Regions from separate parts of the Paenibacillus nitricinens genome, predicted to be linked through region 1. Evidence: predicted binding sites of a transcription regulator. Region 1 holds the regulator's gene; each other region holds the start of a gene.
What was found. The regulator Rex, encoded in region 1, represses fermentation and respiration genes when NADH is low (regulators of the CRP and FNR family bind a similar motif). The targets are predictions, from matches to a motif close to TTGTGAAATATTTCACAA.

Region 1 (5,694 bases):
ATTCCATACCCCCAAGGTCGCAGGTTTGCGTGGTAAAATTATAAATTTGCTTTCTTTCCCGTTACTCAAGCTTACATACACGTTTGTGTCGTCGATTTCAGTTGTTGCTATCACATCTTTATAGTCGGTATTCTGCTCTTTCAATCTATCAAGTTCAGCAGGTATAAGAGTATATTTACGGCTCTCCATCGCTTCAGCTACAGAGAACAACGCTTTATCCCAGTAATTATCCAATAATTCACTGGAGTTTTGCTCCACATCCAGTTTAAGTTTACGACCCTCAATCACTGATTTTCCTTCTTTGGAAACATACGATACCAGATCACGTAAATTCGTGCCCGGCTGTAATTCAAGTTTCAAAGTGACCTCATCACGGTTAATACTAATATGTGAAGTATTCACTCCTTCATAGCCTGATACTATCTTTTGGAGTGGTTCCTGTAAAGCAAACTGACGATATAAAAAGAATCCTCCGAATAATAGCGTAGCGGACAGTAGAGACGTTATCAGTACAGGTACAAGACGTAATTTCAAGAAACGTCCTCCTCTCAAAGATGACAAAACGATAAACAGGATGATCCAAAATCACAGCCGTTAATGCTCATCAGAGCCTAACGTTCTACTATTACTCTTCTAATTACAAACAGTAGTATATCACAGGTGTATATACGAAAATGATAAAAAGTGTGAATATATTTAAAATTTTATTTTTTAAATATTTCCATTTCATTAAAAATATTGATTTATTTCGACAAAAACAGGCCTTTATCTCTAATTAACAGGCCTATTTTCGTATGCGGCTTTGACGACAATATATAAAAACTACTCTTATAGTATATCACATAACGTATACTTTTAGTGTATCAATCTAATATGTTATATAAAAACAAGCGAACCATAAATAGTCCGCTTGTTTCTCCTAAAGTAATTTTGTTTAACTTAGCGGCTAGGTAAACTGTATCCTTCACCCATTCGAGCCCCATCTGAGAACCGATAAAATTGATAATAATACCGACCGCTTTGTTTATAAAAAAGCTGCCAAGCATACTCTCCGTTATACACCCCCGGTAACAACCGTTCAATGCTAATATCCGGGAGATCGGCTTTTATAAGACTACGCATTTTTTCTTCAGAGGTCCCTTTACTTAGTTCCTCGGCGAATACTGCGTCAGCGCCTTCGGCAAACTTCCCATCTACAGTAAAGCGTACCCAAACCATCAACTCGGTCCCGGATTCATTCTTCCCTGTTAAGACCCAGTAGACTGCATTTTCATCCCACACGGATTTCTGTGCTTTAGTTACCTCTGTTAGACCCGCGCTGGTTTTGGCGACATCCTTAGCGATATCTCGCTCGTTCCATTGATCTTTCATAATATAAGCATAGAACTGGATGAGTCCGAACAGAAGGAGCAGAATCAGAACTGACCCCAGGAGGATCCATTTTTTCCTTTTCTTCAAGGTACAGCTCCCTTTCTAGTAATATATCTTTTTTGATTATATAACACACCCGTGTGTTTATCCAAAGTTTCATATCTCGTTCAATGATCTAATGATCAGAAACACAAAAGGCTGTAACTTTGCAATTGCAGAAAGTCACAGCCTTTCAGTTATTTGTTATGATTTAGACTATCGTTTTAGCAGTCCATCAAAGGCTTCTTGCGCCTTACGACGGATGGCTTCCTCATCTAGCGTTACACATTGTCCATGTTTAACAACCTGTTTACCATTCACCCATACATGCTCAACATCCTTGGCACTGGCAGAATAAACAGCGTGAGACAACAGATCTGTGTGTGGGAGCAAATGCGGCTGGTCTATATCAATAGCAATAAAGTCAGCTTTCATACCTACAGCGAGTCTACCCACATCATTTAAAAAGATAGACTTCGCGCCATACTCCGTAGCCATACGTAGAGCTTCCGGAGCCGGAACAGCCGTAGGATCACCACTTACACCTTTATGGATGAGTGCTGCAAGACGCATTTCTTCAAACATATCCAAATTATTATTACTTGCCGCTCCATCTGTACCCAGTGACACCTTCACTCCGGCCTTTAGAAGATCCGTAACTCGAGCAACTCCACTAGCCAGCTTAAGATTGCTTCCAGGGTTATGGGATACACCTACATCATGACGAGCCAGTATCTCGATCTCTTCATCATTCAAATGAACACCATGAGCGATTATAGACGGACGTGTGAACATTCCAAGCTTCTCTAAATGCGCTACTGGCCGCAGTCCGTAATCCACCACATTCTGCTCCACTTCGCGTTTCGTTTCGGACATATGGGTATGCATCGGTAAATTCAAATCATGAGCCGCCTGCACAAACTTAACAAAGAAGTCTGGTGGGCATGTATATGGGGCATGTGGCGAGATCATTGTCGTAATTCTACCTTCAGCCTTACCATGCCAGTTACGCGCAAAAGAAACCGCTTCCGCAAGCTTCTGATTTTGTACTTCTTCTGGACATAGACCGATTACGCCTCTCATTAGTACGGAACGAATACCTGATAATTCGACGACCTCCGCTACTCGGTCCATATGATCATACATATCCAGGAAGGTTGTAGTGCCACCTTTCAGCATTTCAAGTACAGACAAGGAGGTTCCCCAGTATACATCTTCTCCGGTGAACTTCTCTTCCATCGGCCACATCTTCTCCTGAAGCCACACCTGAAGCGCTAAGTCATCTCCATAACCACGAAGCAATGACATTGCGGCATGGCCATGCGTGTTTACCAGACCTGGCATAAACAACAGACGACTGCCATCAACAACTTGCACATCGTCTTCTATTAAAGGCTCTTCTTTTCCTATGTAAGTGATCAAATCATCTTCAATAGTCATATATCCACTAAGAACCGGCTCATCCGTTCCCGGAGTAAGAAAACGCCCGCCCTTGATAATCGTTTTATTGCTCTTCATTTCTGCTTTCTTCCTTTCCATCCTTCAAATAATAAGCAAGGCTTTGCAAATCTGTTGTAAAATCAGCAGCATGAACCCGGATATTCGATGGTGTTTTTAGAATCACTGGTGCAAAATTTAAAATCGCCTCAATGCCAGACTCAATGAGAATATCCGCTACATTCTGCGCTTCTGAATCAGGTACTGTAATTATCCCAATTCGAATACCTTGCTCACGAACCGTCTGACCAAGCTCCTCCATCGGTTGAACGGTAAGTGAGTTGATTTTCCGCCCTACCTTAGGCGCATAGGAATCAAATATAGCGGTAATCTTCATAGTATCTTTCAAATAAGCATTATAATTAGATAATGCATGTCCAAGGTTACCGGCACCCACTAAAGCCACATTCAGTTGTTGATCCAGCTTCAGAATATGACGGATTTTCTCAATAAGATAAGTTACGTCATACCCGATACCTTTTCTGCCGAAATCTCCAAAATAAGCTAAATCTTTGCGAATTTGAGCGGGATTCAAATCAAGTTTCTGTCCTAGCTCTTGAGAGGAAACGGTTAATATTTCACGTTTCTGTAGATCATTTAGGAAACGTAAGTACACAGGAAGTCTGCGAACAACGGCTTCTGATATTTTTTCCGATTTCATAATTTACCTCCTAATGTAAGTAATATTCTTTACTAACCTTATACTAATTCGTGTACCTCGTCTCAATGAAGAGCGGTATTCTTATACCGCCCTTCATTGTAGAGTGATTAATATGATCGATGACGTTCTTTTTAAGAAACGCCTCCGTCTTCCAACCACTCCGCTATACGAGGAACCATTTGATCCGTAAGCATATGCTCCATTTTTGGGCCAGGCAACGAATAGAGGAAATATTTCCCATAGTGAGATTCGATCACCCTAGTGTCATACACAATAACAATACCCCGATCTTGCGCTGTCCGCACCAGCCTTCCAAATCCTTGCTTAAAGCGAATAACCGCCTGAGGAACAGACAACTTCATGAACGGATTCTTTTTCTGGGCTTGTAATAACTCAGACTTCGCTTCCGCTAGGGGATGGTTTGGCGGTTGAAACGGGAGCCTCACGATGGCCAAGCATGTTAATGCTTCACCCGGAATATCAACACCCTCCCAAAAACTGCTTGTTCCTAACAGTACAGAGGCTGCACTGTCCTGAAAACGGCGGATCAGCTTGCTACGGCTGCCCCCCTCCACGCCTTGACCCAGCACCGTGATCTCTTGTGAGGCTAGAGCCTCTTTCAAAGGATCGTAAACCTGGCGTAGCATCTTGTAAGAAGTAAACAGGACAAGCATCCGCCCGCGTGTTGTAGTCGCTGCTTCTGCTAGTGATTGTACGAGTGTATCAACAAATCGGGCATCGCCCACACTGCCCTTCACACTAGGGAAATCCCGTGGAATAACTAACAGCGCCTGCTCCCGATACTTAAAAGGAGAAGGCAGGAGTGATGTCATCAGACGCCCCTCTTCCGCAGCTTCATTAAGTCCGAGATTATCAATCATAAACTGGAACGATTTATCAACAGAGAGTGTCGCCGAAGTTAGCACGATACTTTTCTTTTTGTCGAAAAACAGCTCCTTAAGCTGAGTACTGACATCAACAGGAACGGCATACAGCTGTAGCGATTTACTGCGATAATTTCCATTCGCCTCCAGCCAATATACTACATTCTCATCGTTTAATCCCATAAAAAACCGTACTTGCTCACGTATTGAAGCTAAATCCTTAAATAAGCCGCTAATATCGGTAACTAGACTATCTGAGGAAGATTGACCTTCTTGATCTCGCATTTCATTAAGCATTTTATCACCTTTACGGATAATTTCGCTTAATGTCAGATTCATAGTATTCTCTAAAGCAACCAATTCATCCCAATCTTTCGGTTTACGGGTAGGAAGTAGCCGCATGACTAACTGGCCAGCTTCTCCCGCTGCTGCATCGCTGCGTTCCGGCAAGAGGCTGAATAGTTTATCACTAAGCAGATCCCAGGTTTCTTTTATGGTAAGCAGGTCCGGATAGATTCTATCGATCACTCCGCTCCATTCAGAAGCTTCCTCACTGCCTGATGACTGAAGCATTTGGCGAAGCGTAGGAAGTTGGCCATTTCGACTATCCTTATAAAGACGCGATAGTGTATGTGCCACCGTGAAATGCTTCATATGCATGCCTAAATGCTTGCCAGCCACGTCCTCCAGATGATGGGCCTCATCAATTACAAGATGTTCATAAGCCGGAAGTAGCTGGTGCCCAGCCTTAACATCTGCGAAAAGCTTAGAGTGGTTCGTAATGACTACGTCTGCAATACCAGCTTCATGCTTTGCCCGATGGTAATAACACTTACGGAACCAAGGACAGGAGCGCCCCAGACAAGAATCGGTATCGCTAGCCACCGTCTCCCAGAAATCTCCTCCACGACCGCTTAAGTTGAGCTCTTCGTCATCTCCTGATTCGCTTTGCGTCAGCCAAACGATCATCTGAGCCGCAGTAAGCGCATCTTCCCTCGGACTGACAAAGTCTTTTTTATTAATTTTATGTTCGAACTTACGAAGACACAAATAATGCCCTCTGCCCTTAAAAATTGCAGCTTTAAATGGAAATGGAACTACCTGTGTTAATAAAGGAATATCCCGCTCACGCAATTGATCCTGCAGATTAATAGTATGAGTACTGACCATAACTTTTTCATTCGTGCGAACGCTTTGGTATATGGCAGGCAACAAATAACCAAGTGATTTGCCGGTTCCTGT
Region 2 (5,694 bases), 290 kb from region 1:
GCTGAAGCAGCAGCTGAGCGTGGTCTGGATCACGAGATAATCATCGGTGATCTAAACAAGCTGTTCCAAGAGTATCCAGTACCCCAAGAGGAAATCGCTTGGAATACTGCATCCTCAGAAGAGTTAATTGCCCGTATTATTAACAAACACCATCGTTATCTTCGTGAAGAGCTACCCCTCATTAGCCAAAATGTAACTAAAGTGTATCGAGTGCATGGTGGGGATTCTCCCCATTTGGTGGAATTATTTAACTTGTTCAACACACTTAAGGAAGACTTACTTGAGCATACGGCTAAAGAAGAAGAAGATGAGTTTCCTAAGCTGTTGACATACGCTGCTAATCCTAGTGAAGAAGGCCTGACATCGCTTCGGGAGTCATTGTCTGAGCTGGAGAGTGAGCATGATGGTGCGGGCGATATTTTGAGAAAAATACGTAGTGTTACAGATGATTTCACTCCACCGGCGCATGCTTGCACGACCTATCGATTGACATATGCCCGGCTGGAAGAGCTGGAGAGTATGACTTTTGAACACGTACATTTGGAGAATAATATATTGTTCCCTAGGTTTCAGTGAAGATGAATAGTGTTCTAAAGAGTCCCTTAGGGGGCTTTTTTATTTGAGAACATGGCTTGTTTAAGTTATCCTTAAAAAGACAGTATACATAACTTTACAAGCCTGAGACGCTATATGGTCATTAGGCGGGACAAGGCGGTGTCAGGATGCCCATACGATCTTTGTGGAAATTGATGCTAGGTTTAGTCATCGGATTCACAATAGGTGGATGCTCTACTAACAATGACAGCAATAGTAATGCTAATAATGGTGCGGCAGGATTAGAGGGACCGACAATATCGATAAGGGTTGGAGATAATGAACTGCTTACTAAACCATCGGACAGGTTACTTAGCGGGAGTTATAGAAATGGAATATCGCTCATGGAGCTCCTGAAAGGTAGTAATATTGCCACATTTGCGGAGGATAACTCAAGCATTCTTTCGGTAAAGGATTTTTCGCTAGAGTCGGGATTGGTTTGGGAGCTTCAGATGGGCGGTCAAATCATTGGGAATGCGGATTGGAATAATACTGTAGGGTATGATTCACAGCTAGTCTTCACCGCGAAGTCGAAGGATCATCAAGCACCACTTCAAACAGTAAGGCTGACCTTGAACGGTGGAAGTGTAGAAGTAGACCTGCATCATACGTATATTATTTTATTTAGAGAAGATTTAACCGTAAGAGATTTGCTCAAAAGCTGTAGTAGGGTACAATTGGCGGATGATAATAAAAAGGTGCTTTCCGTCAATGATTATACCCCTCTAAGTAATGAAGAATGGAAGCTGAAGGTGAACGGAAAACAACTACTCGATGATGGAATGGATATGAAGCTCAGGGCTCAAGATGAATTGGAGATTTTATTGACTTTACGCTAAAAATCGCACATTAAGCCAGATTAACGGTTGTTCAGAATCGTTAATCTGGCTTTTTATGTGGAAAAGATATCTGACAATTATGAGCACACTAAAGTGTGAAAATATTCACAATTAAAGTGACTGCAATCACAATGATGACTTGAATTTGAAACGTATAATTCCAATATGTAGAAGAGAGATTGATCAGGTATTCATAAGCTTGAGGAGGCACCTAACCATGACAACGATAAGAGAAAAACTAGTATTAGTCGGCAACGGTATGGCAGGCATAGGTACGATTGAGCAGATATTGAAGCTGGGTGGAGCTTATGACATTACGGTTTTTGGAAGTGAACCTCATCCCAATTACAATCGGATCATGTTGTCTTATGTTCTTGAAGGAAGTAAGACCCTTAATGATATCATCCTAAACGACTGGAATTGGTATGAGGACAATAATATAACTCTACACACGGGAACAACGGTGACACGAATTGATGAAGGCTCGAAGCAAGTGGTTACGGATAACGGGATGATAGTCCCCTATGACAAGGTAATTATTGCGACAGGTTCGAATTCGTTTATTCTACCTGTACCTGGCAGTGATAAAGAGGGCGTTGTAGGATTCCGGGATATTTCAGACTGTGATGCGATGCTGTCAGCGGCCAAGCAATACAGCAAAGCAGCTGTTATCGGCGGGGGGTTACTTGGGCTGGAAGCGGCAAAAGGTCTTGTGAACCTAGGCATGGACGTTACCGTAGTTCATTTGATGGAAGATCTGATGGAGCGTCAGCTTGATCGGAATGCCTCCTCGATGCTTCAAGCTGAGCTGGAGCGTCAAGGTGTGAAATTTGCTATGGGCAAACAAACGGTGGAATTGACCGGGGAACAGAGAGTTAGTGGATTGCGCTTCAGCGATGGCAGTATGCTTACAGCGGATTTTGTGGTAATGGCTGTTGGAATCAAACCGAACGTGACGTTGGCAAAAGAAAGCGGAATCTCCGTAAATCGTGGGATCGTGGTGGATGATTATTTGCAAACCTCGATGCAGAATGTTTATTCCATCGGCGAATGTGCCGAGCATCGCGGTATGTGTTACGGGCTGGTGGCTCCATTATTTGAACAAGGCATGGTTCTAGCTAAACATTTATGTGGTAGCAATACCAAGCCTTATGAAGGTTCGATTGTCTCCACGAAGCTTAAAATATCTGGGGTGGATGTATTTTCAGCGGGTGAGTTTTTGGATTCCTCTGATCACACGGTGATCTCAAACAAAGATGAATGGAAGAGAACCTATAAGAAAATTCTGCTCAAAAATAATGTGATTGTCGGTGCAGTATTGTTCGGTGATGTGACGGAGTCCGCCAATTTGCAAAAGCTAGTAAAACAAAGCGCGATAATGACCGATGAAATTTATACTGAAGTCATGGGAACGGGCTGCTGCGGTGGCGGAGCAAAGAAGAGTACATCCGTAGAAGCTATGGCGGACGAAGAAATTGTCTGCGGCTGTAACGGTGTAACTAAAAAAGCGATCGTAGATGCTGTTACTGAACATGGTTTTACTACTGTGGATGAGATCAAAGCATGTACTGGCGCTACTCGCTCTTGTGGTGGTTGCAAACCCGTAGTAGAACAAATCCTGCAATTTGTCTTAGGTGACAGTTTCCAGCAAGCTGCTAAGCAAGGTATTTGTGGGTGCACAACGCTTAACCGTGATGAAATTGTTGCTGAAATCACAGCTAAAGGTCTTAAAACAACAAAAGAGGTCATGAATGTACTCGGATGGAAACAAGAGGAAGGCTGCTCCAAGTGTCGTCCGGCAATTAACTATTATCTAGGAATGATGAACCCTGATACCCATCAGGATGAGAAAGAATCCCGATTTGTAAATGAAAGAATGGGTGCAAATATTCAAAAAGATGGAACCTACACCGTGATACCACGCATGTATGGTGGGGTAACAACACCGGAGGATTTGAAGAAAATCGCCGATGTCTCCCTTAAATATGACGTGAAAGTTGTGAAGGTGACTGGTGGGCAACGCCTGGATCTGATCGGGGTGAAAAAAGAGGATCTGCCGAAAGTATGGGAAGAGCTCGATATGCCATCAGGTTATGGTTATGCCAAATCGCTACGTACGGTTAAGACTTGTGTGGGTTCGCAGTTCTGCCGTTTCGGCACACAGGATTCGCTGGCAATGGGCGCGCTCATAGAACGTAAGTATGAACGTCTTGATTTTCCCGCCAAGTTTAAAATAGCTGTCAACGGCTGTCCACGTAACTGTGCGGAATCCTGCACGAAGGATATTGGCATCGTCGGTAATGATGGTGGTTGGGAAGTGTTTATCGGTGGTAACGGTGGGATCAAGCCAAGGATCGCTGACTCTTTCTGCAAAATTAAGACCGATGATGAGTTGATCGAGGTGTGCTCCGCTGTGATGCAATATTACCGTGAGACCGGCAATTATTTGGAAAGAACCTCCGAGTGGGTTGAGCGTATGGGACTTGAGCAGATTCAAACGGTCATTTTGGATAATGAAGATAACCGCAAAGAGCTGGCAGCACGGATTGACTTTGCTCTCACTCAGGTTACGGATCCTTGGAAAAAAATGCTCAATGACAGCAGCACTCGTACTGCGCTTTTTGAAGAAACAAGAGTCTAGCGGATATAACGCACACAGAAGGGGAGAGAGCAATGAATAAGACCACACAAACGTATGCAATAGGATCAGTACAGGATCTCCTGTTACAAATTGGCCGGGTAGTTGTGGCTGGAAATGTGGAACTGGCTGTATTTCGTACCTCTGACGGAGCGATTTATGCGCTTGAGAATCGGAGTCCTCATCCAAAAGGGGGGCCGCTTGCTGAAGGAATCGTTTCGGGTCACTTTCTTTATGATCCGCTGTATGATTGGAAAATAGATCTTCGCACGGGTGAAGTTCAGGCACCGGATCAAGGTATCGTTGTGACTTATCCAGTCTCCCTTGACGGAGACATTGTGACAGTGAGCTTGTAGACACCGAAGCTTGTAGTAAAGGATGAAATAGAAAACGGTGGGGTGGAGTATTATGTTTACTCAGAGTGTGGAGAACATTGTCGAGGCGGCAGTCAGTAAGCGTGACCAAATGAATGAAAGTTTACCAAGATATTTTCTGGCAGCCCTTTTGGCAGGGGCATATGTAGGCATTGGGATTATCCTTATTTTCTCGCTGGGAGCGCCTCTAGCGGCTGCCAAATCGCCCTTCCAACCCCTCATTATGGGTGCATCCTTCGGTATTGCCTTGACTCTTGTTGTGTTTGCAGGCTCAGAGCTGTTTACCGGAAATAATATGTTCTTTACGGTTAGTACACTAGCTGGTAGAACAAGTATCTGGGATACTGTTAAGAACTGGGTGCTTGTGTTTGTAGGGAATGTGGTAGGGGCAGTGATTTTAGCACTTTTGATTCGAGGAACTGGACTATTCAGTGCGGCTCCCCCAGAGCATCTGATCTTTGCGGCTGCAGCCAAGAAAATGAGCCTTCCGTTTTCAGAGCTTTTTTTCCGGGGGATTCTATGTAACTGGCTGGTCTGTCTAGCACTATGGATGGCCTCACGCGCCAAAAGTGAAACGGCCAAGCTGGTTCTAATCTGGTGGTGTTTATTTGCCTTTATTGCGAGTGGCTATGAGCACAGTGTGGCTAATATGACGCTGCTGAGTGTTGCTGTGCTGCTCCCGAATCACCCGGAAACCGTTACAATTGCCGGATGGATACACAATATGATACCCGTTACGTTAGGAAATATAATTGGCGGTGGCGTATTCGTCGGTATGGCCTACTGGATGATTTCTCCCGTGCGTGGTGCTCAGACCAAACGTTAAGTTAAGAGCATATTTATGATTAAGAGCTGACCCGATTCGGGATCAGTTCTTTTTCATCATTGTGCTATAAAAAAAGACGCCCTCGCTAGGCGTCTTCGACCACTCTATTTTATAATGTGCAGAATAATTGGGTCATATATGTTTCATTGAGGAGAATAGAGGGTATATTATAAGACAGAAATTTAGATCCGGCAGATTTCGTTAGGACACATTTCGCAGTGGCAAATTTCCTGCAGCATGCCCAGATCCTTGATGACAATCATACCGTTCTCGTACTCAACCGCATCTTTTTTACGCAAGTCGCTCAACATCCGGTTCACACTCTCACGAGTAGCGCCGATCATGTTGGACAAATCTGTATGCGTAATTTTTTTGTTGATGAGGATATTCTCACCATCGCTGCTCTTCTCACCATAGGTGTTG
Region 3 (5,694 bases), 3.0 Mb from region 1:
GATTTTGATATTCGGCATTACGTCATCCAGAATCTCCTTCGCCTTCGATATCCGAAGCTCGGTGACATAGTCAAGGAATGAAGCACCGATTTCTTGCTTCATACGCTTGCTAAGATAGGTTGGGTTGATATGAAATAGCGATGCTACTCGAGTAATAGACAGCTCCGGATCCTGATAATGACTGTCAATATACTCGGTCACTTTTTGGATAAGCACTGTTCCATCCCCTGTATACCCGGAAAGCCCCAGCTCCTTATCCACCCTGCTTTCATGTGAATGCAAAGGATATTTTGCCTGAAGATGTTCATCGATCCGATGAAGCAGCTTGTTCAGATCACTCTTCGGCACAGGTTTCAATATATAATCGAATGCTTGCAGTTGCACGGCTTGACGCGCATATTCAAAGTTATCGTAGCCGCTGATGATGACAATTAGAACCGACGGGCAGCGTTCGCGCAATATATTTATCAGATCGAGTCCATTCATATTCGGCATGTTGATGTCCACAAGACATACATGTGGTGGGGCTTCCTCCACCATTTTCAATGCTTCGTTTGCACTTTTCGCTTCTCCTGCAACTTCAAAAAGATACGAACTCTCCTCAATGTATTGTCGCAAGCCTTTGCGAATGATCGTTTCATCATCGACGATGACAATCTTCCACATCTTCATTCCGCTCCCCTTCCAAAGGTATTCGAATGACCATAACGGTAATGCCATCTTCGCTCTTTACTGCAAGACCATATGGCACCCCGTAAGCTAGTCGAATGCGATGGTTTACACTGTATAGTCCAAAGCCTATGGCAGAACGATCATATTTATCATCAAGAAGGGCTTGATTCATCTGTTCAAGCCTCTCTTCAGGAATCATAACCCCATTATTTTTAACCTTAATGACCAAATAATCGACCTGTTTATATGCTGAAATCGAAATTTTGCACTTTTGATCCCCAAGTGGCTTAATCCCGTGATAAATCGCATTTTCCACCAACGGCTGCAGCATGAAGCGAACGACTTGGCACTGAGCAAGCTTTTCATCATATCGAAGCTCGTAGTCGAGAATCTCCTCATATCGCACGCCTTGAATATGAAGATAACTCTCGACATGGTACAACTCCTGATCAAGCAGAATGTAGGGACTGCCTGTGCCAAGCCCTAATCGGAAATACGCGCTAAGCGCTTCCACCATCTCCACCACATTGTCTGCTCCATGTTCCGTTGCCATCCACTGGATCGTATCCAATGTGTTGTATAAAAAATGCGGCTTGATCTGCTCATGAATCAGTCTGAGTTCCATCTCCTTTCGGTCCTGCTCCACAGCGTATAATTGAACAAGCATGTCATTGAAGCTTCGCCCAAGATCGCCGATCTCATCCGAGCGCGTAACATCTGCCCGTATGGTTTGGTTGCCATTCTGCACATTTTCCATTACCTGGCGAAGCGACTGAATGGGACGAATAATGGAAGAAGCAAGCAGCATCAGAAAGACGATAACCGCACTACCGATAAGAATGCCTACCAGCAATGCAGTCCGCTGGGTTTTGATCACCGCTAGCGATAGACTTGAATTCGGCACTTCGAGTACGAGCTTCCAGCCTTCCACATTTTGAATTGGAGCCTCAAATACACTCATGTTCTTCTTATCTGCTGCATCCTCCGCTCCATCTCCTTCACCCAGCTCTCTGCAATCGATGATAAGCTGGCCTGACTGGTCATATAGCATTACATCTTGAGCAATCTCCTTCATCTTCTTGACGGAGACGGCTGCGGCAATATAAGCTACCTCATCATTCACCGATGGATTCACACGATAGAGAATAACGACGATTTCAGCTGCATTCGCTTTGGATACGATCGGATTGCTCACCACATAATTGGAATCTGAATTTAGCAGTAGTTTTCGATAGTAGGGTCGGTTTAGTATCGAAAAAGGCTTGTCCCTTGCTGACCAGGAATTTCCGTGAATATCCACCACGCGTATGGATTCGTACTCTACTTGCTTTTTCGCCTCGAACTTATTGATCTCTTGCAGCAATTCATCCCGTGTCCAATGATGGTCCGAAGCTAGAGAAGCAAGCATGTCTATCTCACCGATGCGCTGATTAAACCAATAATCGATCTGGTCACTGCGTGCAGTAACCACTTGCTGCGTCAAGTTCTTATTCAAAGGGACAACCGTATGGTTCATCTCCAAATATATTGTTACAAGCAATGCAACGAACAGCAGCAAGAAGCAGCCTCCTGCGATTAACGTAATTTTTAAGTGAATTGTTTTCATTGTAATCATAGCCCTTCACAATATCCGTTTCTTACATGCCCGAAAAAGACAAAAAAACGCTAATCTGTGCAAATACATAATGCTGTACTAAATCTATAATAGGTCTTGTGCATATTTTCACATGAAATACTATTCATGTCTAGGCTAGAGATAAAGGATTTGCCTAGCAAATCTTCCTCTCCCTAGTGTATGTAACCAATTCACAACAGAATGAAGGAGATATTATGCGAACTCACACGAAAAAGCTGTTATCTATTCTGCTAGTCCTCAGTCTTATGTTCACACTTGCTGCCTGCGGCGGTAAAGATGCAGCACCCGCTGCAGATGCAAACGGAGTTCAAGTCTTTGAAGGAGTTGGGCAAGGTAAACATGGAGATATTAAAGTACAAGTTTCCTTATTAGATAACAAGATCACTGACATTAAAGTAACAGAGCATAAGGAAAATGAAGTACTTGCAGAACCTGTTTATACGCAGCTTAAGGAAGATGTCATGGCAACTAACAGCGCAAAAGTTGATGCCATCAGCGGATCTACGGCTACAAGCAAAGGATATCTAGAAGCCATTCAAGATGCAATTACGAAGTCTGGACTTACTCTTGTCGCTGGCGCTGCAGTCAGTGGAAGCAAAGATAAAGAAGAAGCCGAGCAAACCTATGATGTTGTCGTCATCGGTGCCGGAGGTGCTGGCTTTAGTGCGGCTATCGAAGCGAACAGCGCTGGAGCTAATGTAGTTCTGCTCGAGAAAATGCCAGCTGTTGGCGGCAACACATTGATCTCCGGTGGTGAGATGAATGCGCCGGACAACTGGGTTGAACGTGCTCTTGGCATCACTGATGACACGGCTGACTTGTTCTATGATGATACGATGAAAGGCGGAGACAACCTCGGGGATCCTAAGATGGTTCGTATTCTTGCCGACAATGCACTAGCATCTGCCGAATGGCTGCGGGATGATATCAAGGTAGAGTTCTTACCTGATCATCTGTTCCAATTTGGAGGCCATTCCAGAAAACGTGCGTTGATCCCTGTAGGTCATACAGGTTCTGAATTGATTACCAAGTTAAAAGCCAAAACAGACGCTGACCAAATCACGATCAAAACGAATATGAAAGCCGAAACCTTGCTGAAGGACGAAAGCGGCAAAGTAACCGGTGTAACTGCGACTTCGGGTACTGGCGACAAGATCACCTTCCATGCGAACAAAGGCATCATCATCGCTACCGGTGGTTTTGGATCCAATGTAGAGATGCGTAAAAAGTATAACCCTAAAATGGATGAAAAATATATGTCTACCGATACACCAGGATCTACAGGTGACGGTATCGTTATGGCAGAAACGATTGGCGCCAAGCTGACAAACATGGAGAATATTCAAACGTATCCAATCTGTAATCCTGAGACAGGTGTTATTTCCCTGGTTGCAGACTCCCGCTTCGATGGTGCGATCCTGATTAACCAAGAAGGCAAGCGCTTCGTTGAGGAATTAGAACGTCGTGACGTTATTTCTAAAGCAATTCTTGCCCAGACGGGCGGATATACGTATCAATTATGGAATCAAGGCATTGAGGATATCGGTAAAACGATCGAAGTTCATCAAGACGAATACGATCAACTCGTTAAACAAGGCTTGCTCTTTAAAGCCGATACGATTGAAGAGGCGGCTGATTTCTTCAAAATTGACGTGAACACTTTGAAAGAAACAATTAATAAAGTAAATGATTATGCGAAAACAGGTAAAGACCTTGATTTCAAACATCGCGGTGGATTGAAATCTCTTGAAAAAGGCCCTTACTACATCGAAAAAGCTGTACCATCCGTTCACCATACAATGGGCGGATTGGTGATCGACGAGAAGACTCGCGTATTGAATGAAAAAGGTGAAGTCATCCCTGGGTTGTTCGCTGCAGGTGAAGTAACAGGGGTCATTCATGGTGCAAACCGTCTTGGCGGTAATGCCATCGCTGATATCTTCACATTCGGCCGAATTGCAGGCAAACAAGTTGTAGCAGAGTAAACTTATTTCGTATTATTAGGTCAGCCAGGAACTTCTGGTTGGCCTATTTTTTATAGGTGTTTTAAGATGATGGTAGCCGGGAGAACTAGCCCCTGGACGGCAAAAACACTACCATCCAGCAGGCTTATTCTTTATGCTTAGGGACGGGGGCAAAGAGTAAAATAGGACAAGCTATTCGTACTTTTATTATCTATACATTCGCTTTTACAACTGTGCACGTTTCCAAGCAAAACTAAACAACCTAAGTCCCTATAGATACCGAACTCAGGCTGCTTAAATATTACTTTTTATTTGATGTCTACTTGACAGGATCACTTCAAATTACATGATTTCTTCTTTTCATCAGGCTCAAATCCGGTAGATTTGCCCATCAATTTCACATCAAGTCTGATCTCCTCTATCTGTGCCACCAAGGTTTCATTCTGTACCACACTGGAAAACTCAAGTAAGTAAAGGGGGTTGAATCACTGTTACATCCCTCACCAACAACGCCACCGACTCCACATGTGTTGAGGTGACAGGAAGTACAGCTTTAATATAAAATGAGATTTGCTCAACTTAATCTTGTTGAGTAATAGATGTGAGTTCCCAAAAATATAAATACATTAAATCAATCTCCGGTCTAGGTATATAATCTAGAACAAATGTTGCATACCCATTCCCTAAATTTGTAATTACCCAACCATCTAGAGAGTCATCAAATTTTCCATAACGCAAATAATACCCAAAGCACTCCAACTCTTCCGCTCCCATAGCTTGAACACCTAGATAAGATTTGATTCTATCCCTAACATACTTAATAAAGTATCTCTTATCTCTATTAATAGACCTTATTTTATTAAAGATATGCTCCAAACTAAATATATCAATAACCCAAGGATAGGTTTTTTCATCATCTTCAAATTTAAGGTACATATTAACACGATTAGATAGATTTAAGTAATTATTAATAGTTACACATACCATAATCACTTTCGTATGGTCATACTCACTCAAATCCAATACCATCTTTCGGGAATCTCTCTTATCATTGTCGTAATACTTACACATTTTATTTCTAATGTTATCTTTAACCCTCCACCCTTGCTTATAGGCTTTTTGAATAACTCGGTTAAAGTTTTGTTGCATTCTTTTTTCAGACTTATTAGAATCTCTAAATGGTTCTTTTAATACTTCAGATTTGCACTCAAAACACAATATATATTCTCCACTAAGAACAATAATATCTTGTTCCGCGCCATTTTCATCGAACAAATTATAATATATATTCTCTTCTCCAAAAAAGTTTGCCAACAACATAATAGTATAATCTTCAACAAATTCATCTTTCCTACCAATCATTTCTTCACGTTCTAATATATAATTCCAGAACTCATCAAGTACAAAATTTGAGCGGGGGAA

Region 2: the regulator Rex is predicted to act here: its motif matches at 1,527-1,544, upstream of nirB (nitrite reductase large subunit NirB).
Region 3: the regulator Rex is predicted to act here: its motif matches at 2,384-2,401, upstream of ACN6KS_RS03560 (flavocytochrome c).

Annotation. Positions count from the first base shown of each region.
Region 1 covers NZ_CP183948.1:4,555,241-4,560,934, forward strand. The annotation lists gene ACN6KS_RS20235 (hypothetical protein) at 1-534, opposite strand, end outside; gene ACN6KS_RS20240 (cell wall elongation regulator TseB-like domain-containing protein) at 940-1,458, opposite strand; gene ACN6KS_RS20245 (amidohydrolase) at 1,627-2,928, opposite strand; gene ACN6KS_RS20250 (redox-sensing transcriptional repressor Rex) at 2,915-3,568, opposite strand; gene dinG (ATP-dependent DNA helicase DinG) at 3,700-5,694, opposite strand, start outside.
Region 2 covers NZ_CP183948.1:4,848,514-4,854,207, reverse strand. The annotation lists gene ric (iron-sulfur cluster repair di-iron protein) at 1-576, shown strand, start outside; gene ACN6KS_RS21670 (hypothetical protein) at 723-1,433, shown strand; gene nirB (nitrite reductase large subunit NirB) at 1,651-4,074, shown strand; gene nirD (nitrite reductase small subunit NirD) at 4,107-4,427, shown strand; gene ACN6KS_RS21655 (formate/nitrite transporter family protein) at 4,480-5,271, shown strand; gene ACN6KS_RS21650 (Crp/Fnr family transcriptional regulator) at 5,454-5,694, opposite strand, start outside.
Region 3 covers NZ_CP183948.1:788,128-793,821, reverse strand. The annotation lists gene ACN6KS_RS03570 (response regulator transcription factor) at 1-672, opposite strand, end outside; gene ACN6KS_RS03565 (sensor histidine kinase) at 641-2,230, opposite strand; gene ACN6KS_RS03560 (flavocytochrome c) at 2,503-4,293, shown strand; gene ACN6KS_RS03555 (hypothetical protein) at 4,490-4,570, shown strand; gene ACN6KS_RS03550 (hypothetical protein) at 4,852-5,694, opposite strand, start outside.